DNA from 3 places in the Nocardia sp. NPDC003693 genome. Region 3 is predicted to be linked to each of the others. Evidence: riboswitches for the same ligand, from Rfam matches in the RefSeq annotation. Region 3 holds a riboswitch; each other region holds the start of a gene.
The links. A riboswitch is a leader RNA that binds a small molecule or an ion and turns the genes downstream of it on or off. The one in region 3 is predicted to bind cobalamin.
Positions count from the first base shown of each region.

Region 1: it holds a riboswitch for cobalamin, as region 3 does, so the genes downstream of both, metE (5-methyltetrahydropteroyltriglutamate--homocysteine S-methyltransferase) here and ACWDOP_RS15215 (ABC transporter substrate-binding protein) in region 3, are expected to answer to the same signal.
Region 2: it holds a riboswitch for cobalamin, as region 3 does, so the genes downstream of both, ACWDOP_RS16785 (ABC transporter substrate-binding protein) here and ACWDOP_RS15215 (ABC transporter substrate-binding protein) in region 3, are expected to answer to the same signal.

Region 1 is NZ_JBSFNO010000029.1:99,333-106,766, reverse strand. It holds gene ACWDOP_RS27695 (alpha/beta fold hydrolase) at 1-491, shown strand, start outside; tRNA gene ACWDOP_RS27690 (tRNA-OTHER) at 834-920, shown strand; tRNA gene ACWDOP_RS27685 (tRNA-Met) at 947-1,024, shown strand; tRNA gene ACWDOP_RS27680 (tRNA-Phe) at 1,059-1,131, shown strand; tRNA gene ACWDOP_RS27675 (tRNA-Lys) at 1,160-1,233, shown strand; gene ACWDOP_RS27670 (MarR family transcriptional regulator) at 1,371-1,643, opposite strand; gene ACWDOP_RS27665 (hypothetical protein) at 1,861-2,193, shown strand; gene ACWDOP_RS27660 (DUF6879 family protein) at 2,171-2,692, shown strand; gene ACWDOP_RS27655 (helix-turn-helix domain-containing protein) at 2,689-3,573, shown strand; gene ACWDOP_RS27650 (DUF6879 family protein) at 3,705-4,235, shown strand; cobalamin riboswitch at 4,845-5,019, shown strand; gene metE (5-methyltetrahydropteroyltriglutamate--homocysteine S-methyltransferase) at 5,179-7,434, shown strand, end outside.
Region 2 is NZ_JBSFNO010000013.1:90,898-98,331, reverse strand. It holds gene ACWDOP_RS16810 (FAD-dependent monooxygenase) at 1-700, opposite strand, end outside; gene ACWDOP_RS16805 ((2Fe-2S) ferredoxin domain-containing protein) at 786-1,502, opposite strand; gene ACWDOP_RS16800 (ABC transporter ATP-binding protein) at 1,499-2,287, opposite strand; gene ACWDOP_RS16795 (FecCD family ABC transporter permease) at 2,284-3,285, opposite strand; gene ACWDOP_RS16790 (FecCD family ABC transporter permease) at 3,348-4,346, opposite strand; gene ACWDOP_RS16785 (ABC transporter substrate-binding protein) at 4,343-5,380, opposite strand; cobalamin riboswitch at 5,410-5,606, opposite strand; gene ACWDOP_RS16780 (MerR family transcriptional regulator) at 5,754-6,383, opposite strand; gene ACWDOP_RS16775 (hypothetical protein) at 6,461-6,916, shown strand; tRNA gene ACWDOP_RS16770 (tRNA-Glu) at 7,082-7,157, opposite strand; tRNA gene ACWDOP_RS16765 (tRNA-Glu) at 7,169-7,244, opposite strand; tRNA gene ACWDOP_RS16760 (tRNA-Ala) at 7,255-7,328, opposite strand; tRNA gene ACWDOP_RS16755 (tRNA-Pro) at 7,360-7,432, opposite strand.
Region 3 is NZ_JBSFNO010000011.1:158,141-165,574, reverse strand. It holds gene ACWDOP_RS15225 (lysophospholipid acyltransferase family protein) at 1-865, shown strand, start outside; gene ACWDOP_RS15220 (family 1 glycosylhydrolase) at 1,072-2,328, shown strand; cobalamin riboswitch at 2,391-2,549, shown strand; gene ACWDOP_RS15215 (ABC transporter substrate-binding protein) at 2,584-4,182, shown strand; gene ACWDOP_RS15210 (ABC transporter permease) at 4,193-5,167, shown strand; gene ACWDOP_RS15205 (ABC transporter ATP-binding protein/permease) at 5,164-7,434, shown strand, end outside.

The DNA.
Region 1 (7,434 bases), on a different contig from region 3:
TCCCGGGCGCCGAGAAGTTCCTGGCCGCCGGCCCGCCGTGGTGGTTCGGCTTCCACTCCGTACCCGGCCTGGCCGAGACCGTTCTGCTCGGCAACGAGGCCCGCTATATCGACTGGTTCCTCACCACCGGCACCCGCGGCCAGGGTGTGCGAACGGATATCCGCGAGGCGTTCGTCGACGCTTTCACCGGCACCGAGGCCCTGCGCTGCGCGTTCTCCTACTACCGCGCGCTCCCGACCAGCGCTCGCCAGCTCGAGGAAGCCGTGACGACCACCCGCCTCACAGTGCCCACCTTGGTGATCGGCTCCCACCCGGTCGGCGATGCCGTGGAACGCCAGCTCCGCCCCATCACCGACACCCTCGAAGGGCGCCTCATCCCGGATTGCGGTCACATCATCCCGCTGGACAGGCCACGCGAGCTGCTCGCACTGATATCACCTTTCCTTGCCGCCCAGCCCGGAGATGTGCGAGAGCAGAATTGGGGCTGCTGAAATCGGTGAGTCAGATGATTCGGTCGGCGCGCTCTACTGGGACCTCGCCTGGGCGCCCGTGCATTTGGTCGCCGTACGCATCGGCGGCATCGGCTTGATCGAACACCCGGGTCCCGGGATGCCAGAGAATCCAGCCGTCCCCTGATCAGTGTGTCCTGGCGCTGCGCGGCGCAGCACGCGCCGGTGGCGGTGAACAAGTGCTGTGCGAAATCGGTTGACTCCGAATGGTATATGCGTGCACGCCGGCCCTGTGTGGATTCGACGCCCGCGATAATTCGATTGCAGGTTCAGCCGGTTGCTGCGAATCTTGTTTCACCGCAAACCCGACGGGGCGGCGGGAAAGGAAAGTTCCGGCCTGTGGAGGTCAGCCGGTCTTGAAAACCGGATGCGGGCATAGTGTCCCGGGGGTTCGACTCCTCAACTTTCCGCTGTGTTCCTTCAGGAATGCAATCGATAGCGGTGTGGCGCAGTTAGGTTAGCGCAACGGGCTCATAACCCGTAGGTCGTCGGTTCGAATCCGACCGCCGCTTCCAATTTCAAACCCGCCCATATATTTCGGGCGGGCAACGGTCCGTAGCTCAGTTGGCAGAGCGCTTGGTTGAAGCCCAGGAGGCCGCAGGTTCGAATCCTGCCGGATCGGCGAGCGGCAGCACGCGATGGTGCCGCATGCCCCTATAGCTCAGTTGGTAGCAGCAGCCGCCTCTTAAGCGGCGGGTCCCAGGTTCGAGCCCTGGTGGGGGTACGTCACGGCCGTGTCGCCGACCGATCCGTCCGCCCACACCGGCTCCCATGAGCCGTCGGCGAATTGGATCCAGCCTCGCGGGCGCGTGAACTCGAAGTGTTCGAGCGCGGAATAGTCGTTGCCTTCGCCGTCGGTGATCACGCCGCATCGCCTCCGAGGTTCGGCTCGCGGAAGTCGCTGTAGGCCGATGCTCGGATCAGGGACTCACCCAGATACGTGATACGCCAGCCTGCGGGACTTCGCTGGGTGCTGCGGGCCAGTCCCGATACGGCAAGTGCTTTGACCGCCGAGCCGGTGCTGGATCTGGTGAAACCGGTTTTCTCGCACAACTGTCGGATCGTAAGCGTTCGTGCGGGTTCAACTGTGGCCAGTGCCGCGAGCACTGTGGCCTGCGTCTCGGTGAGTGGCATCGGTGCCCCTGTCGTCGCTGTGAAGAACTCGGGGATGGAGTGATCACGCCGGCCACGCGCGGTCGAGATCGACGGTACGAAGAGGCTTGTATCCAGCACAACAAGTTTGCAAGGACTTGCAAAAAACCTGTTGTTCAGCAACGGAAATGGCCTATCCGTAGGACCCTGTAGTGAGGGCGGTGCAAACTGCGACACGCAAGTCACGGGAGGCAAGATCATGGGCTTTCGAGTACTTGGCAAGACCGGCTCGGGCAAGGAGGGGTGTCCTGCACTCTGCGCGACGGATGAGGGCAGCTACCTGCTGGTGGGGTGGAAGACTGGAAGTCCCGAAACCATCGAAATTCCCCATGCCCTGCTCGGATTCGCGGAGCCGCGAACGTTCGTGGGAGCGACGATGGTCGACACGGGGCGGGGTACGTTCACGCTCACCGGTCGGCCGGTGACCGATCTCCCGACCGTTGCGCGACTCGACATGGAAGACTACGAAACAGCGATCGAGGTGCCGAAATCGGAAAGGACGTTCTTCGGTGAAGTTCCTGCCCACGACTGAACTGCTCAGCGCGGCGCGGCACAGCATCTTTCACCTGGAAGTGCGTGACTCGTACGGAGTCGAGTCCGAGGACGAACCACTGCAGTGCTTCTTACGTGGGGAGCAGTTCGATCTCAGGGCTTGGTTCCAGGACTGGTACGACTTCGTTCAGGACAGAGTTGCGCACGGTGTCTCGGTGTCGCGGATCAGGGTTGTGACAACACCGCACAGCGACTACCAGCGCTGGTTGTTGGAGCTGACCGCGCTGAACACGGAAGCGGGCGAAGACATCCGATACCTGCCTCGCCATCTCGCAGGGCAGGTGCCGCCCGATGACTGGTGGCTCGTCGATGACGAGACCGTGGTGTTCAACCTGTCCGACTGTGAAGGCAGGGCAGTAGGCGGTTCCGCGGTGACCACCGACCCGGCAATCGCGGCCTACTGCAGGGGTATTCGCGACCGCCTGTGGCCGTTGACGACACCGTTCGACGAGTACTGCCGGGTGACCACACGTCAGTGACGAACCCGATCGAGGAGGGCCGTGCGGCTCTCGGCAAGCGGCTTCGAGAGATTCGGCGTCGTGCAGGGGTGTCCGGCCGGGAGCTCGCCCGCCTCTCCAAATGGCATGAGAGCAAGGTCAGTAAGATCGAGTACGGCGTGATCCGCCCGTCCGACGCCGATCTGCGGGCCTACTGCCGTCATACCGGCGCAGGCGACCAGTTGGACGATCTCCTCGCGACCCTGCACAACGTCGACTCGGCATACGTCGAGTGGCGGCAAGCGCTGGGAACGGGGATGAGACGCCGCCAGCAGCACACCCTCAGGCTTGAGGCGCAGGCGACGCTGATTCGCAATTGGGAACCGGCGATCGTGTCGGGTCTACTGCAGACGGCCGATTACGCGTCCGCGATCATGCGGAACATCATCGACTTCTACGAGATTCCGGACGACCTGGATGTGGCCGTCTCGAAACGGATGGAACGCCAACGGATTCTCTACGCCCAGGGGAAGAGATTCCACTTCCTCATGGCCGAACAAGCGCTCTACACCAGCTTCGGTGAGCAGCAGGTCATGCTGGGTCAGCTCGATCGGCTCTACTCGCTGATCGGGATGCCGCGTGTGACGCTGGGCATCGTTCCACGCGCCGCGGAGGGCCGGGTGGTCGTCGAGAACTTCTTCATGTTCGATGACCGCCTGGTCAAGGTCGAGGGGCACACAGCGAGCATCACCATCACTCAGCCTCGGGAAATCGCCCTGTACGGCAGAGCGTTCGACGTCTTGGCAAGGCAGTCCCTCACCGGCGACGCAGCCCGCACCGTGATCCGAACGGCCATCGAAGTCCGTCGAGGGGGCTCGAACAGCCCGCCGCACCCGCGAGCCCCAGGGCCGACCGCTGGGTGACCGGACGGCGAAATTCATTCCGTAGATGCCTGCGAACGGTTTCCCGGTGACCGACCCCGCGGCGCTCGCTCAGGGACACGCCGGACCATGAGATGAGCATCGAAATACCTGTAGGAAGGAGATTCGCAGGGATGCTGCTGCACCACGGTGAGGACGCGATTCGACTGTTCCGTAGGGGGTGGTCCGTAGCGGTTCATCTCGAACTGCAGGACGCCTACAGCACCCCGGAGGAGGATGAACCGTTCCGCGTCTTCCTGGCGGGCGAACCCGACGACTACGCGTGGTTCGCCGACTGGTCGAACGTCGTGCGCGAGGCGACGGCGGCCGGGAAGATCGTGCGGCGCGTCCGGGTCGTCACCGAACCGCACACCGACTACACTCGGTTCGCGCTGCACATCGCACGCCTCAATGCCCTGGCTGGCGAAGAGATTCGGTACGTTCCAAGGCATCTGGTCGATCCTGCATTGCTCGGTGGCGACGACTGGTGGATCTTCGATGACGACCTGGTCGCGTTCAGTGTCTTCACCCCGACCGGGGCAGGGGCCGGATTGGCCACCACCACCGACCCGGTGATTACCGCTCATATTCGATCGATTCGAGATCGAATCTGGCAGTCGGCGATTCCGTACGCCGACTACGTCGTACCTGCTGCCGGTCGATGACCGATCCGGGACAGGCGGTCAGGCAAGCGCAGGCGTGCGCGCTGACGGGCGGACCTGGACGGCGGCGACGGTGAATCGGACGACACCGACAAATGTTAGGAGGCCGGGCGGTCCCGCGCGAGGCCGATGCGACTGGCGGTCGGCGCCCGCGCGCCCCGCCGCGCCCCACGGGAACAGCCACTGGCCAGGGTGCGTGTCCTGGACCACAGTGCCCACTGGGCGGCGCGTCGTCGCGGGTACTGTCCCGACCGTCGCATCATGCTGAGTCATCACCATGGCAGACACCCCGAACGAGCCCCGGACCGACGCAGACCGGTCCGGGGCTCGATCGGTGCCCGGGCCGGGCGATTCGCCGCAGCCGGTTACATCTGCCGGAGGATGGTCGGCTGTCGGAAAGCACTGTGGAAGAACGCATTCGGACGAGATTCCTGGCTTGCCCATGCACGCCCCCGCCGACCCGATCCGCGTGAATCGCGACACGGTTGTTGGTGGATCCTGCGGATTTCGCTATATTCGCCACGCAGCTGGTTCGCCGGCGGCGGAGTCGAGGAGCCCCTGACCCGTCCGTTGGCGTCGAAGTCCAGGGCGTGTTCGCGCGCCGGGGACGAGAGGGAACCCGGTGAGAATCCGGGACTGTCCCGCAGCGGTGAGTGGGAACGACAGCCGTCACCCGCACTGGGCGCATGAATCATGCCTGGGAAGCGACGGTCAGTAGGACCAGCCCCGGGCCCGAGCGCCGGGGGCCGACCCTTTCCCGGGTCGATGCCCACGAGTCCGAAGACCTGCCCGTTGCGCCGGATACGCCGTATCCGGCGGTCGTCGCCTCGTGGATTGGGCGTTACGCCGAGTGGAACCCGGGCACGGGATCGATGCTTCCAGGGCTCCATTGGTGTGCGTTCCGTATGGGTGGCGGTCATCTGCTGCTGACCTCTGGAGTTCATCAATGTCGAACCCGCACAACACCTTTACCGCCACCGTGCTGGGGCTCCCGCGCATCGGGCCCAATCGCGAGCTCAAGCGCGCGATCGAGGGCTACTGGGCCGGACGCCAGGACGCCGCGAGCCTGCACGCCGTCGCCGCCGACCTGCGCACCGCCCAGCTGACCGCCGCGCGGGACGCCGGTCTGGACTCGGTGCCGGTGGGCACCTTCTCCTACTACGACCAGGTGCTCGACACCGCCGTGCTGCTGGGCGCGCTGCCCGAGCGGGTGGCCGGCATCGCCGACGAGCTGGACCGCTACTTCGCGGCCGCGCGCGGCAACGCCGAGGTGCAGCCGCTGGAGATGACCAAGTGGTTCGACACCAACTACCACTACCTGGTGCCCGAGCTGTCGGCGACCACCCAGTTCGCGCTGAACCCGGCCAAGCCGCTCGCGGAGCTGAAAGAGGCGCTGGCGCTGGGTGTTCCGGCCCGCCCGGTCGTGGTCGGCCCGATCACCTTCCTCAAGCTCGCCAAGTCCCTCGACGGCAGTGACCTGCTGGACCGGCTGGCCGATCTGCTGCCGCTCTACGAGCAGCTCCTGGGTCAGCTCGCCGAGGCCGGCGCGCAGTGGGTGCAGATCGACGAGCCGTCGCTGGTCACCGATCTGACCGAGGCCGAACTCGCGGCGGTCCGCAGCACCTACCAGCGGCTGTCCGAGCTGTCGGCGCGCCCGGCCATCCTGGTGGCGGCCTACTTCGGTCGCCTGGGTGCGGCCCTGCCCGCGCTGGCCGAGACCGGTGTCGAGGGCATCGCCGTCGACCTGGTCGCCGGTGGCGATGCGGACGTGGCCGCCGCCGAGGCGATCACCGGCAAGCTGATCGTGGCGGGCGTCGTCGACGGCCACAACATCTGGCGGGTCGATCCCGATCACGCGCTGCCCCGCCTGAGCGCGTTGCGCGCGGCCGGTGTCCAGGTGGCCGTGTCGAGCTCGTGCTCGCTGCTGCACGTGCCCTACAGCCTCGCGCCCGAGACCGACCTGGACGCGCGCCTGCGCTCCTGGCTGGCGTTCGGCGAGGAGAAGATCGCCGAGATCCGCGTCCTGGCAACGGCTCTCACCGAGGGTGAGGCCGCGGTCGCCGACGAGCTCGCGATCGCCCGCGCCGCGGTCGCCGACCGCAAGGCCGATCCGCGCCTGCGCGTGGAGTCGGTGCGGTCGCGCCTGACCGAGCTGACCTCCGATGCCATCCGCCGCACCCCGGCCGACGAGCGCCGTGTGCTGCAGCAGGAGCGCCTGAACCTGCCGCTGCTGCCGACCACCACGATCGGCTCGTTCCCGCAGACCTCCCGGATCCGGGTGGCGCGCGCCGAACTGCGCAAGGGCACGATCGATCAGGCCGAGTACGACAACCGGATGCGCGCGGAGATCGCCGAGGTCATCGCGCTGCAGGAGGAGATCGGCCTCGACGTGCTGGTGCACGGCGAGCCCGAGCGCAACGACATGGTGCAGTACTTCGCCGAGCAGCTCGACGGGTACGCCGCGACCGTGAACGGCTGGGTGCAGTCCTACGGCACCCGCTGCGTGCGCCCGCCGATCGTCTACGGCGACGTGGTGCGCCCGGCGGTCATGACCGTGGAGTGGTCCACCTACGCGCAGTCGCTGACCACCAAGCCGGTCAAGGGCATGCTGACCGGTCCGGTCACCATCCTGGCGTGGTCGTTCGTGCGTGACGACCAGCCGCGCTCGGAGACCGCGCGGCAGATCGCCCTGGCCATCCGGGACGAGACGGTCGATCTCGAGGCCGCCGGTATCGCGGTGATCCAGGTCGACGAGCCCGCGCTGCGCGAGCTGCTGCCGCTGCGCAAGGCCGATCAGGCCGCGTACCTGGAGTGGGCGGTGGACGCGTTCCGCCTGGCCACCTCTGGCGTCGCCGACGCCACCCAGGTGCACACCCACCTGTGCTACTCGGAGTTCGGCGAGATCATCGGCGCCATCGCGGGATTGGACGCCGACGTCACCTCGATCGAGGCCGCGCGCTCGCACATGGAGGTCCTGGACGACCTCAACGCCGCGGGCTTCGACCTCGGTGTCGGCCCGGGCGTGTACGACATCCACTCCCCGCGCGTGCCGAGCGCCCAGGAGATCGAGCAGTCCCTCGCGCTGGCGCTGAAAGCCGTTCCGGCCGAGCGTCTCTGGGCGAATCCGGACTGCGGTCTCAAGACGCGCGGCAACGACGAGGTGATCGCCTCGCTGCGCAACCTGGTGACCGCGGTCAACGCG
Region 2 (7,434 bases), on a different contig from region 3:
TCATGAGCGAGAGGCCGCCGGGCGTGGCGGCGAACGCGAACGCGCCGCGTTCGGTGCGCGTGAAGCCCGCGTGCACCACGCCGAGGCCGGGCACGTCGATATCGCCGTTGTCGAGCACGGTCACCGCGTCCGAGACCGTGACCGCCGCGAACCGGTTGACCTGCGGGTAGGTCGTGCCCGGGAAGTCGATGCCGGCCAGGTCGCGGATCCGGCTGCGGCCGCCGTCGCAGCCGACCAGGTACCGGGCGCTGACGTCGTACTCGCCGTCGGTCCCCAGCACCCGTGCGGTCACGCTCTCCTCGTCCTGGCTCACCCCGATCACCGTGCTGGCCCGGCGGATCTCCGCGCCGAGTTCGCGCGCGTGCGCGTCCAGGATGCGTTCGATCTCGCGCTGCGGCAGCGGCAGCGCTCGCATGGGCGGCTCGGCCATCGCGGTGAAGTCCAGGTACACATCGCCGAACGGGAAGCGCGCCGCGAGATGCGGATCGCCGCTCGCGGATTCGAAGCGCTCGTACAGCCCGCGATAGCGCAGCAGATCCAGGATGCGGCCGCCGATCCCGCTGGCCTTGGGCACGTCCCGGATCGCGGGCTGACGCTCGAGGACCAGCGTCCGCACCCCCGCGAGACGCAGTTCGCCGGCCAGCATCAGGCCGCTCGGGCCGGCGCCCACAATGATGACGTCGGTGTCCAGCACAGGCATTCGTACAACTCCATTTCCGCCGGGTTCGGCTACGGCGGATGATTCTGCGGCATCACCCGGGTCTTGCCGCAAGCCCCCTTCTCCGCTATAAGTTGAGAGTGGGAAGGGGTTGGGGGGCTTCATTTTCGGCTTGTGCCGCCAGCGGACGGAAAATCTCTTCACCGATCGCGGATCCATCGTGCGCTGCCCCGGCCTCGCCGGACGCCTCGGATCCGGCCGTGCGCGAATGCCATTCGCCGCCGGGATAGGTGATGTACAGCGGGCCCAGGTTGCAGGGGTTGAGGCAGCCGGTCGGGGTCACCAGCGCGTCGGGGTTCTCGCGCCGCAGTTCCCGATAGAGCTCGCCCGCGCCGTAGACGGTGCAGCGCGGGCCGCGGCAGACCAGGATGTGCGAGGTGTGTTCGGGTATCACCGACCAGGCGGGACTGCGGAACGCGCGCGGGCTCGCGCCGATCACCGTGCCCTCCTCGCTCATGCGGGCGCGCACGAGGTCGAGGAATTCGGTCGCGGTGTCGATGCCCGCGGTGATCCGTACCTCGGTGTCCACCCCGCGGCTCTCGCGCCAGTTCGCCACCGCGCGGGCGATCCACGTCTCCAGGTAGCGGTCGCGCGGAACAGCGAGCGGGATCAGCGTGACGGGTACGCCGTCGCGCAGCGCGTCGTCGAGCACGTCGTGCACGGTCGGCTCGTCCTGATCGAGCACCGCGTAGCCGATCCCGCAGGCGTCGGCGAGGCGTTGCACGGCAACGAGATCCACCCCGGACGGCGTGGGCCGGGCGACGAGAATGTGCCGGCGGCTCACGCGGTACGCACCGTGCGCGGGGCGGGAATCACCAGCGGGGTGCCGGTGAGTGGATCCTCGATCACCGTGCAGTCCAGGTCGAAGACCTCGGCGATCAGTTCGGGCCGCACGATCTGCGCCGGACTGCCCTGGGCGAGCACCCGGCCGTCCTTCATCGCCACGATGTGATCGGCGTAGCGGGCGGCCAGATTCACGTCGTGCAGCACCGCGATGATGGTGCGCGGCAACAGGGTTCGCAGCACGTCGAGGATGTCGAGCTGATGGGCCAGGTCCAGGAAGGTCGTCGGCTCGTCCAGCAGCATCACCTCCGGATCCTGGGCGATCGCCAGCGCGAGCCACACCCGCTGGCGCTGCCCGCCGGACAACTCGTCCAGGGTGCGGTCCAGCAGGTCCAGGGTTCCGGTGGCGGACAACGCCTTCCGCACCGCCGCGTCGTCCGCCTCAGACCACTGCCGGAACCAGCGCTGATGCGGGTTCCGCCCGCGCCCGACGAGATCGCCGACGGTGATCCCGTCCGGCGCGACGGGCTGCTGCGGCAGCATGCCGAGACGGCGGGCCAGCGTGCGCGCGGGCTGCCGGGCGATGTCCGCGCCGTCGAGCAGCACCGCGCCGGTGGCCGGCGGCAGCAGCCGGGCCAGGCCGCGCAGCAGCGTCGATTTGCCGCAGCCGTTGCGGCCGACGATGACCGTGAACCGCCCGGCGGGGAAGTCCAGGTCGGCGTCGGTGACGACGGCGGCGCCGCCGTAGGCGAGGCCGAGTCCTGCGGTGGTCAGCTGTGCGGTCATCCTGCGTGTCCGATTCGAGTAGCGCGGGCGAGGAGGTAGACGAGAACGGGCGCGCCGAGAATCGCGGTGACGACCCCGACCGGCAGTTCGGCCGGGAACAGCCGGCGCGCGGCCAGATCGGCGGTGACCACCAGCAGCGCGCCGGCCGCCGCGGCGGGTGCGAGCGCGGCGCCGCGGCCGGCGAGCAGGCGGCGCGCGATCTGCGGTGCCACCAGGGCGACGAAGGCGATCGGCCCGGCCGCCGCGGTGGCCAGTGCCGCGGCCAGTGCGGCGAGCACGACCAGCGTGGTCCGCTGCGATGCGCGCCGCCCGGTCAGCGAGTGGGCGAGGTCGTCACCGAGTTCGAGCAGCGGAAGCGCCCGGGCGAACACGATCAGCGGCGGCAGCACCGCGGCCACCGCCGCGGTCGCGAATCCCACGTGGAGCCAATCGCGTCCGGTCAGGCTGCCGGTGAGCCACATGGCCGCGGTATGGGCCTGGTAGATGTTCGCGCGGGTCAGGATGAACGCGATGGCCGCGGACAGCATGGCCGTGACCCCGATGCCGACCAGGACCAGGCGGTAGCCGTCGAGCCCGTCCTTGGTCGCCACCGCCAGGATCAGCGCCATGGCCGCGAAGGCCCCGGCGAGCGCGCCGCCGACCAGGCCCAGGCCCGATCCGCCGAGCACGACGCTCACCACCAGCGCACCCAGGGACGCGCCGGTATTGATGCCGATGATCTCGGGGCTGACCAGGGGGTTGGTGGCGACGCGCTGCAGAATCGCGCCCGAGATCGCGAACGCCGCGCCCGTGCCCAGGCCGGTCAGCACCCGGGGGAGGCGATCGGCCACCACCACGTCGTACTCGATCAGCGTGCCGCCGCCGCCCAGCACCCGCAGCACGTCGGCGACGGTCAGCGGGTAGTGCCCGACGGTGAGAGACCACGCCGCCACGAGCAGGGCGGCGGACGTGAGGGCCACGGTGAGCAGGGCCGAGCGGCGCTGGACCCGAATGACCACCCGCTGTCCGGGCGAGCGCAACAGTACTGTGCCCCCGGGCAATACGCTCGGTTCGAGTCGTGTCACAGGGTCGCCACCTTCCGGTTGCGCACGAGGTACAGGAAGAACGGCGATCCCGCGAAGGCGGTGATGATGCCGACCTGGATCTCCTGCGGCTGGGCCAGCACCCGGCCGGCGATGTCGGCGAACAGCAGCAGGGTCGGTCCGAGCAGCGCGCACCAGACCAACACCCAGCGATAGTCGTGCCCGGCGAACGCGCGGGCGATATGCGGAATCACCAGGCCGATGAACGCGATCGGACCGGCGATCGCCACCGCCGAGCCCGCCAGCAGCACCACGCTCAGCGCACCGAGACCGCGGACCACGACCGGGCGGGTGCCGAGCGTGCGCGCCATGTCGTCGCCGATGGCGAGGGCGTTGAGCGAACGCGCCACCGCGACCGTGAGCGCCGCGCCGACGGCCAGGAAAGGCAGTACGGCCCACAGGGATTCGAGGCTCGCCCGGGTGAGCGAGCCGACCACCCAGAAGCGGAAGTTGTCGAACGTGGTGCGGTCCAGCAGGGTGATCGCCGTGGTGATCGACCCGCACAGGGCCGTGAACGCGGCCCCGGCCAGGACCAGCTTCACCGGCGTCGCGCCGCCGAATCCCAAGGAGCCCAGGGTGTATACGAACACCGCGGCCACCGCCGCGCCCACGAACGCGAACCACACCAGGCCCGCCGCCGAGCTCAGTCCGACAACCGCCATGGCGAGCACGATCGCCAGTGACGCGCCGGCGTTGATGCCGAGCAGGCCCGGACCGGCCAGGGGGTTGCGGGTCAGACCCTGCATGACGGCCCCGGCGAGGGCGAGCGCGATGCCCGCCAGCAGCCCGGCCAGCGTGCGCGGCAGGCGGATGTAGCGCACGATCCGGTCGGTGTCGCCGCCCCGGAAATCGGTGAACGCCGCGAGCACGTCGGCCAGATCGAGCGGGTGCGTCCCGATCAGCATGGAGCCCGCGCAGGTCGCGGCCAGCGCGGCCCCGGCAACAAGCAGGCCGGCGCCGCGCACGGTGCCGATCACCGCGCGAACAGATCCGGGTGGATCAGTCCGGCGACGAGTTCGGTGGCGTACGCGATGCGCACCCCGGCGGCGCGATCGGCGAACAGGAACGGGTGCACCGTTTTCGCGCGCACGGCTTTCAGATTGGCGAAGGCGGGATTGCCGGTGAGCTTGTCCACTTGCGGCTGCGCGTCGGCGCGCACGTAGCTCGCCTTACAGCACAGGCTGGTCAGGATGATGTCGGGATCGCGGGCGATGAGCTGCTCCGCGCCGATCTGCACGTTGCGGCGTTCGGTGAGGTCGGCGAAGGCGTTGACCCCGCCCGCGGCCTCGATGATCCGGCTGACGAAATCGATGCCGCCCGCGACGGTGTAGGAGCCGTCGTCCTTGGGCGTGACGACCGCGACCGTCGGCCGGGCCGCGCCCTGGACCTTCGCGCGCACCGCCTCGATCCGCGAACTCAGGTCGGCGACAACGGTCTCCGCGCGCTCGGACGCGCCCCACAGCGCGCCCAGGTCCCGCAGGTCGGCGTACACGTTGTCGAAGCGCACGGTCGCGGGGTCGATGGCCTCGTCCGCGAGGCCGTCCGCGCTCGGGCACAGTGGGCTCAGCACCCAGGTCTCCACGCCCAGATCGTGCAGGCTCGCCCGCGTTCCGACGCTGCTCTGCGACGACGTGGCGAACACGCCGTTGAAGCCCGACAGCACGAAATCCGGTGTCTGCGCCAGCAATTCGTCCCGGCTCGGCAGCTTCTCCACGTAGGGGGATTTCGCCTGCGCGGCTTGGTATTCCGGCAGCACCGCCGAATCCAGGAACGCGGTCCCGGCCAGGCGATCGGTGACGCCGAGGGCGTGCGCGATCTCGATGGAGGGCTGGTACGCGGCGTAGATGCGCTGCGGCGGCCCTGGCACGGCGACGTCGATGCCGCAGTTGGCGCGGGTGACGGCGTTCGCGCCGTCGGCCGCGGGTCCGGCCTGTACGCCGCAACCGGTCAGCATCAGCGCGCAGGCGAGCAGCGCGCCGGTACGCAGGCGCGCGAAAACAGATGGGGTCACCGAGACCGCCTTCCAGGTCCTCGTGGAATGGGGTGTTGCCTGCCGTGGCCGGTCTCCTGGCTGACGGGATACCGCGTGAACGATCGGCCTTCCCAGGGCGCGAGCACCCCAGTGGCCCCGGACGGATCACTCCGTCCGGACAGATCTGTTCACTTCCCGATCACAGTGGCGAGGGCCGCACCGGCTTCACACCGGTTTCCCGAACACCACGGCGGAGGGACTGTACCAAGATCACGCGCGAGCGCGGGAAGCGCTCGGGCCCGGCCGGATCCGGCGCGCTCGGATCCGCGCTCGAGGTCCGAGTTGTTCGCCGGGGCCCGTGCCGGCGCGACCAGGGGGAGTTCCCGGCCGGTACGGGCGTGGCCCGGGAGTGCTACTCGACGTGCCCGTCCGGCTTCGGTGCGAGGCGGCGGGCGGAGAGTTCGGCGTGCGAGACGCGCCGCAGGGCCGCGATGACCGGTTCGTAGAGGGCGGTGCCCAGTACCGCGTATTCGATTGCGCGGGAAGCGGAGTCGAGGGGCATCTCGGCTATGTCGTACTCGGCGATCGCCAGCACGGCGGGGCCGTAGGCGCGCAGGCGGTCCTCGGTCATCGGCATCCCGGCGGCCTCGGCGGCGGCGAGGGCGTGCTCGAGCTGGGCCACGGCCGGGTAGTCGTCGGGGACGGCGAGGCCGAGGGCGGTGAGCGCGGCGCGGGCGCGCGGGTACTCGGCGGGTTCGCCGGGGTCGACGGCGGGCGGCAGCAGGGCGGTGGCGGTGGCCAGGGTGTCGAGCAGGGGGCGGCCGGGCTCGTCGATGAGGGTGACGATCGCGCGGATCTGAGCCATCGACAGGCCGAGCCCGGACAGCGCCTTGATCAGGGCGACCCGCTGGACGTGCGTCTCGTCGTAGCGCGCGCGGGTGGCGCTGGTGGCTTCGCCCGGCATCAGCACCCCTTCGCGCAGGTAGAACTTCACGGTCGGGATCGGCACGCCGGTCCGTGCCGCCAACTCCGACATGAGCACGCGGGTCTCCTTCGCTCGGCGCCTTGACATTAGGTACTTGAACTATCCAATATTGGGTAGTAACAGTATCCAATCAAGTGTACGAACCCGCGGGAGTCCTCGTGTACGCCACCCTGATCGATCCCCTGATCAGCATTGTTCTCGGTGCCACCATCATCTCCGTCGCCACCATCGCCTTCGGTGGGACGTTCCTGCTCCGCGTCGTCACCGGCGGTCAGGAAACCAACGAACTGCAGAAATCCTTCTTCCGCGCCGGGCACGCGCACGCCGGGGTCCTGGTGATGCTCGGCCTGCTCCTGGCCGTGCTCGGCAACGCCGCCGGCGCCAGTCCCGGCTGGGCGAACGGCGGTGCGATCGCGGTCCTGGCCGCGGCGATCCTGATGCCCGCCGGGTTCTTCCTCTCGGTGCTGGGCACCGACCCCGTTCGCCCGAATCGCCTGATCGCCGCGGTGTGGCTCGGCGCTGCCACCCTCGTCACCGGCGTCGTCATCTCCGGCGCGACCGTCCTGCTCGCGGGCATCGACCGGTTCTGATTCCGGCGCAGTGAGACCGCCTGCGGCACAGCCGAATTCGCGGCGTGCGCGGCATGCGCGGAGAGGCGAGGGCACGATCCCCAAGGCTTCACCGCCTCGATCCGCCTAGCAAGCGGTCCCGGGCCCCGCCCGGTTGCCTCTCCCCGCCCCGGGTGGTCCCGGGGGTGGTGACCTCGACGGGAGTCGAACCCGCGTAGTCCTGACTGAGAATCAGGGTGCCCGACCGGCAGAGCACGAGGCCGTATGGAGTTGTGGTGACGCAGGTCGGAATCGAACCGACGTGGTCCTGAGTGAAAATCAGGGTGCCGAACCAGCACAGCACTGCGCCGCGTCATGCGTGGACCAGGCGGGATTCGAACCCGCAACCGACTGCGTGCAAGGCAGGCGCTCTTCCGTGTCGAGCTACTGGCCCGGGCTCCGTGGAGCACGGTGTATCGCGATCGTCGGGACGGCGAGAGTCGAACTCGCACCCTCCTGCACCCAAGGCAGGCGCTCTATCCGTTGAGCTACGTCCCGCG
Region 3 (7,434 bases):
CGAGTGCGTGCGCACCGCACCCGAGGCGAGCGTGCTGCTGATGGCCGCCCGCATCGTCGGTTTCGGTGCGGTGCTGGCCTCGTTCCCGCTGGCGCACGTGCTCACCCCGCGCCGCCGCCGTCCGGCCCTGCAGAGCCGCTACGCGCGGACACTGCTGCACTGCTGTGGAATTCGCGTCCGCGTGATCGACAATCGGGCACCCGGCGACACCCCGAGCGGGGTCCTCGTGGTTGCCCCGCACATCGGCTGGACCGATGTCATGGCGCTGTCCGCGGTGGAGCCGACCTCCTTCGTCGCCCGCGCCGACCTCATCGACTGGCCGGTGCTCGGCGCGGTCGCCCGCAAGGTCCGCGTCATCCCGATCGAACGCGAACGCCTGCGCGCCCTGCCCGGCGTGATCGGTGAGATCGCGTCCCGCCTGCGCGCGGGCGAGCGCGTCGGCATCTTCCCCGAGGGCACCACCTGGTGCGGTCGCGCCCACGGTCACCTGCGGCCCGCGCTGTTCCAGGCCGCGGTGGACACCGGCACGCCGGTGCAGCCGATCCAGCTGCGCTACCTCGACGCCGACGGCGCGGTCTCCACGGTCCCCGCGTTCGTCGGCATCGACACGATGGCGGACTCGATCCGCCGTGTCCTGCGCTCGCGGGGCGTTATCGCCGAGCTCACCCTGCAGCCCACGGTGCCGCCCGGTACCGATCGGCACGAGCTGGCCCGTCGCTGTGAACGCGCCATCGCCGACTCCGGTGTCGATCGCGCGTTCGCGGATCTGGTGCACCTCGCCGAGCACGAACGCGTCGCGGCCCAGGTGGCGGCACTCGAGGAACGCCTGCTGCAGCCGTCGGCGACCCCGGCCGATCGGGGCTGAGCGCGCGCACCGGGATTCGCCTGTACCGGAATCTTGTTCGCGATCCCTGGCGCACATCGCGGGCGCGCAGCATACTTCCGCGTACACCGATGCATCCGGATGCATCGGTGTATCGGTAGAGCTCGGTGGACCGGAGGATCGAAGTGCGGCAGCGGTGGTCGAAACTGTGTACGGCGGGGGTGGCCGCGGCCTTCTCGATCGCGACGATGACCGTGGTGGGCGCCGGGCCGGCGGGTGCGGATGTGCCGGGGCTCGGCGACGACTTCGAGTTCGGTGTCGCGCAGTCCGGATTCCAGTCCGAGGGCTACAGCCCCGACAGCAACTGGCTGCGGTACGGGGATCAGGGCCGGGTGCGCGAGCCCATCGGCAACTCGGTCGACTTCTTCCACAACTACGCGGCCGACATCGAGCGGGCGCGGAGTCTGGGGGTGGGGATCTATCGCACCTCGGTCGAGTGGTCGCGCGTGGAAACCGTTCCGGGGAGCGATGATCCGGCGGGGTGGGCGTTCTACGACGCGGTCATCGCGCGGATCGTGGGCTCCGGCATGCGGCCGATGATCACCCTGAACCACTGGGTCCATCCCGGATGGGAGGTGGATCGCGGCGGCTGGAATCGACCCGAGATGTCCTCGGAACTGGTCGATTTCGCGCGGCGGGTGGTCGATCGCTACGCGTGGGCGCGCCCGCTGTGGATCACCTTCAACGAGCCGACCGAATACGTCCGGCGCGAGCTCATGTACGGCGGTCTGCGCCCGGAGAACGCGGGCGCGATGGTGTCCGGCATCGTCGCCGCGCACCGGGACATCTACCGCCACATCCACTCCGTACAGCCGGACGCGCAGGTCTCCTCCAACCTGGCGTACATCCCGATCCCGGGCGTGCAGTCGTGGCTGGAGCAGCTGTTCCCGGAACAGATGCGCGAGAGCCTGGACTTCATCGGCGTGGATCACTACTACTCCACCTCGGTCACCGACCTGTCCGCCGCGTACGGCGCGACCGGGGAGTTCTGGAAGAGCACCCAGGCCCCGGAGAGCATCTACTACGTGCTCCGCCACATCGCGGCGCGGTTCCCCGGCAAGCCCATTCGCGTGATCGAGAACGGTCTGGCCACCGGCCCGGACGGCGGTCGCGACGACGGCTACACCCGCGGCGATCATCTGCGCGACACCGTCTACTGGCTGCAGCGCGCCAAAGCGGACGGCGTCGACGTGGTCTCCTACAACTACTGGAGCCTCACCGACAACTACGAATGGGGCGACTATTCCGCCCGCTTCGGCCTGTACACCGTTGACGCCCAGCACGATCCGAGCCTGACCCGCCATCCCACCGACGGTGTCGCCGCCTACCGCGACATCACCGCGCGCGGCGGAGTCCCGAGCGATTACAAGCCCACGCGGTACCCGGTGACCTGCTCGCTCGTCGCGGTTCCGGACAGCTGCGCGGCGCCCGCCGTGGTCGAATAGCCGCGCCCGGCGGCGCGACCGAGCCGCTGCCGCCCGTCCGGCGGGCGTCCCCCGCGCGCCCGGTCCGTCCCGTAGGGTCGGTACCCGGCGTAGGGAACACCGGTGTGAATCCGGGGCTGTCCCGCAACTGTCACCGGGGAGCAATCCGCCGAAATATGGTCACGACCTGCCCAGGTTGGAAGGCCGGCGGGGTGTGTCGATCCGGGAGCCAGGATACCTGCGCCCGCGGTATCGGGATCACACCAACGAGGATTGATGAACAACTACACACCGCGACGGCCGGATGTCGGCCGCCGCACATTCCTGCTCGGCAGCGCGGGCGCGCTCGGGGCCGTCCTGCTCGGCACGTCGGGCGTTCTCGCGGGCTGCGGCTCGGACACCGGTGCACGCACCGCGGCCTCGGGCCCGCCCCGGCCGGGCGGCCGCCTGCGGACGGTGATCGCCGGGCGCTCGGCGAGCGCGGACGTGCTCGATCCGCATCAGGCCGGGAGTTCGGCCGGCGGCGCGGTGTCCAAGAACGTCTGGGACAAGCTCGTCGCCTACAACAACGACCTGACGCTGCGCTACCGGCTGGCGGAGTCGGTCGTGCCGAATGCCGATGGCAGCCAATGGCGCATCACGCTGCGGCCGGGCGTGCTGTTCAGCGACGGCTCCCCGCTGACCGCGCGCGATGTGCTGTGGAGCTTCCAGCGCATGCTCGACCCGGCCCGGAACTCCTCGGGCGATCTCTCCGCGGTCGACATGTCGCGCACCCGCGCCGAGAGCGATCTCGTGGTGACGGTGCAGATGAAAACGCCGCTGGCGGACTTCGGTTCGGTGCTCGCGGGCTGGTACTGCTACATCGTCAAGGACGGCACCGGCGTCATCGACGGGTCGGTGCTGCCGGTGGGCACCGGGCCGTTCGCGCTGGTCAAGTGGTCTCCGGGCGACCGGACCCTGTTGCGGCGCAACGAGAAGTACTGGGACGGGCAGGTTTTCCTGGACGAGGTGGAGATCATCCAGATCGCCGAGACCGAGGCCCGGGTGAACGCCTTCCTGTCCGGGGAAGCCGATGTGGTGCACGAGATCTCGTATCTGCAGGCGCGAAACCTGTCCGGGGACAGCGACATCACGGTGGTCACCCCGCCGGCCGGTCTCATGGGCGCGTTCCAGATGCGCGTGGACACCGCGCCGTTCGACGACGTGCGGGTGCGCCAGGCCATGCGGCTGGCGGTGGACCGGCAGGCCATGGTGGATTCGGTGTACTACGGCTACGCCGAACTCGGCAACGACATCTACGGTAGGGGCGCGCCCTTCTACGACGCCGATCTGCCCCAGCGCGCCTACGATCCGCGGAAGGCGCGCGAGCTGCTGCGGGCGGCGGGCAAGGAGAATCTCACCGTCACCCTGCCCACCGCCGACGGCTTCCCCGGCATGCTGGAATCCGCGACGCTGTTCGCCGAGCAGGCCAAGGCCGCGGGCATCACGATAAAGCTCGAATCGGTGCCGGCGGACACCTACTTCTCCCAGGTCAGCGGCAAGGCCGCGCTGTCGCACATCGGCTGGTGGAACTACAGTCTCGACTACTTCTACGGCCAGACCATGACCAGTGATTCGCCGAGCAACGGCACCGGCTGGAAGCGGCCCGGCTGGGATGCCAAGTTCGCGCAGGCGCGCGCGGCCATGGATCCGGCGCGCCGGGCCACGCTGTATCGCGAACTGCAGCGCGAACTCTGGGACGAGGGCGGGTACATCCTGCACAGTTTCGCCAAGCGGCCCGACGCGGCCCGCGTGCACGTGGGCGGGGTGCGCGACGGTGTGCCGGGCACCGACGACTGGGCGAACTACGCGACCACCTGGCTGGCCGAGCAATGATTCGCCGGTCGTGATCGGCTATGCCGCCCGGCGGGCCGGCGGCGGGATCGTCGTGCTGTTCGTCGTGGCGCTGCTGGTCTTCGGGTTGTTCGAGACACTGGACTCGGACGCGGCGACGGTCGTCGCCTCGCGCACCGGCGGCGGTGATCCCACCCCGGAGCGCTTGGCCGCCCTGCGTGCGCACATGGGGCTGGACCGGCCCGCGCCGGTGCGGTTCGCCGAGTGGGTCGCCGGGTTCGTGCGCGGCGATTTCGGCGACTCGCTGATCTCCGGCCGACCGGTGGCCGAGGTGCTGCTGGGCCGGGTCGGCAACAGCGTGGCGCTCGCGGCGCTCACCGCGGCCCTGCTGATTCCGATCGCGCTCGGGCTCGGCCTGCTGGCGGGTGCGCGCCCGGGTACCCGTACCGATCGGGTGATCAGTGTCGGGTCGCTGGCGGTGGAATCCATGCCCTCCTTCGTGTTCGGCGTGCTGCTGGTGGCCACGGTGTCGCTCTCGCTGCGGCTGTTGCCCGCGGTGTCGCTGGTGCCGACCGGGGCGAGCGTGTGGAGCCGGCCGGAGATTCTGGTGCTGCCGGTGACCTGCCTGCTGCTGGGGCTGCTGCCGCATCCGGTGCGGATGGTGCGCGCGCAGACCACCGAGGTCATGGCGAGCCCGTACGTACGGACGTTGCGGCTCAACGGAATCGGCGGGGCGCGGCTCATGCTGCGGCACGTGGCGCCCAACGCGCTGTCGGCCTCCCTGCATCCGCTGGCGGGGTCGGTGGTCGGGTTGATCGGCGGTGTCGCGGTGGTTGAGACGCTCTTCGCGTTTCCCGGGCTCTCGCAGGAGTTGTTGCGCGCCATCGAGGCTCGCGACTTCCCGTTCGTACAGTCGGCGGCCGTGCTGCTGGCGGCGGTGGGGATCGGGGTGTATCTGCTGGCGGATCTGTGCACGCTGCTGGTGAGCCCGCGGGCGCGGCACGCGGTGCTGGGGGAGCGGGTATGAGGGGTCGATCTCGTTCGCTGTGGCTGCCGGTATTGGCGGCGCTGCTGCTGCTCGTCGTGCTGGGGCCCGTGCTCGCGCCGCACTCCCCGACCGTGTCGGCCGGGCGGCCGTTCCAATCGCCTTCGGCGGAGCATCTTTTCGGGACCGACGTGGTCGGTCGCGACGTGTTCTCGCGCGTCCTGCACGGTGGGCTGCCGTTGCTCGCGATCGCGCTGCCCGCGCTCGCGGTGGCCTACGCGCTCGGTGTCGGGCTCGGGCTGCTCGCGGGATTGCGCCGGGGCTGGGATCGCTGGATCACCCGGCCCACCGACGCGATCATCGTGCTCCCGTGGTTCCTGCTGATCGCCGTGATCGCCACGGCCGTGGGCGCGGGGCCGATCGCGATCGCGCTGACCGCGGCGCTGGCGTCGGTGCCGTGGATCATCCGGATCGTGCGCACGCGGGTGCTGGAACTCGCGTCGTCGGGATACGTGGAGTCCGCGCGCGCCCGGGGCGAACCGCTGTGGCGGCTCGCCGTGGTCGAGGTGCTGCCCAATCTCCGCGCGGTGTTGTTCGCCGACGCGGGCGTGCGGATGTCGGCGACCATTTCGCTGGTCGCGGTGAGCGGCTTCCTCGGTTTGGGCATGCGCCCGCCGTCCTCGGACTGGGCGCTGATGATCACCGAGAATCGGCCGGGGTTCTCGGTGCAGCCGTGGTCGGTGCTCGCCCCGGCGCTCGCGATCATGGTGCTGGTGGTTTCGGTCAACATGGTGACCGACCGGGCCAACGACGCCGTCGCGCCGCCGAGCGTGCCGCCCCGGCCGGTCGACGCGCCCACCGGCACGGGCCTGTCGGTGGCCGGGCTCACCGTTCGCGACGCGAGTGGAACGCCTGTGCTGGAAGACATCTCGCTGGAGGTGCCCGCGGGAGCTGGCCTGGCGGTGATCGGTCCCTCCGGTGCGGGCAAGACGACCTTCGCCCTGGCAGCGCTCGGCGCGCTACCCGCCGGGATGACGGCCTCGGGCACGGTCGGCCTGGATCGCCGGCCGGGCCGCCGCTCGGTCGGCTACGTGCCCCAGGATCCGGCCACCGGTCTCGATCCGGCCCTGCGGATCGGCGCGGCCCTGCGCGAAATGGCAGGACTGCACGGTGCTTCCGCGGACCACGCCGCGATCGCCGAGGCGCTGCGCGGCGTCGGCCTGCCCGGCGATCGCGCCTTCGCCCGCCGCTACCCGCACCAGCTCTCCGGCGGTCAGCAGCAACGTGTCCTGCTCGCCCAGGCCCTGCTCGGCAGTCCGGCGCTACTGGTCCTGGACGAACCGACCACCGGCCTGGACGCCCACGCCCGCGGCCTGCTGCTGGAGACCCTGACCCGGGTCCGGCGCACCACCGCGATCACCCTGCTGGTGATCACCCACGACCTGGAATCCGTTGCGCCGCTGGTGGATCAGGTGCTGGAACTCGACGCCGGCCGGGTCGCTTCCCTGACCCCGGCCCGGGTTCCGGGGTCCGCGCCGACAGCCCCCGGCAACCTCGTGCCCGACGAACCGAACCTGCCCGCCGAGTCGATTCTGCCTACGTGCTCGAACGCGCGGGAGCCGGACGCGGAGCGAGTAGTGACTGCGTCGCTGGACGGGCTGGATGAACCGGCGCAGGGTATTGCGGGACCCACGCCGGTGGGACCGAATGTCGCAGTCGGTCAGCACTTTTCGCCGAGACCCGGGCGGGAGTCGGTCGTCGAACCGTCCTCCGGGAGAGGATCACCGGTGGATGCCGGGCGGCTGGTGAAGTCGACACAACGGCGGGCCTCGGAGTCGGCGGGCATGCCGGTGTTGAGCGTGCGGGACCTGACCGTCGCGCACCGGGGGCGGGGCGCCCCGGTCGTCGAGGGGGTGTCGTTCGTGGTGGGGGCGGGGGAGTGTCTCGCCGTCACCGGGAGGTCGGGGGCCGGAAAGACCACGCTGGCACGGGCGTTGGCGGGTCTGCACGTGCCGGTGCGGGGCGAGATCGAGGTGGGCGGTGCGATCCTGCCGGCCGGCGTCGATCAGCGCACCCGCGAGCAGCGGCGCGCTATCCAGCTGGTCTTCCAGAACCCGGCCACCTCGCTCAACCCCTCCTATCGCATAGGCGCCCAGATCGATCGCCCGTCCCGCCTGCTGCACGGGAGCACCGCCCACGCCGCCCGCACCCGCACCCTCGGCTACCTCGCCGAGGTCGACCTCGCCCCGCCGCTGGTGGATCGCCGTCCCGCCCACCTCTCCGGCGGTCAACAGCAGCGCGCGGCGATC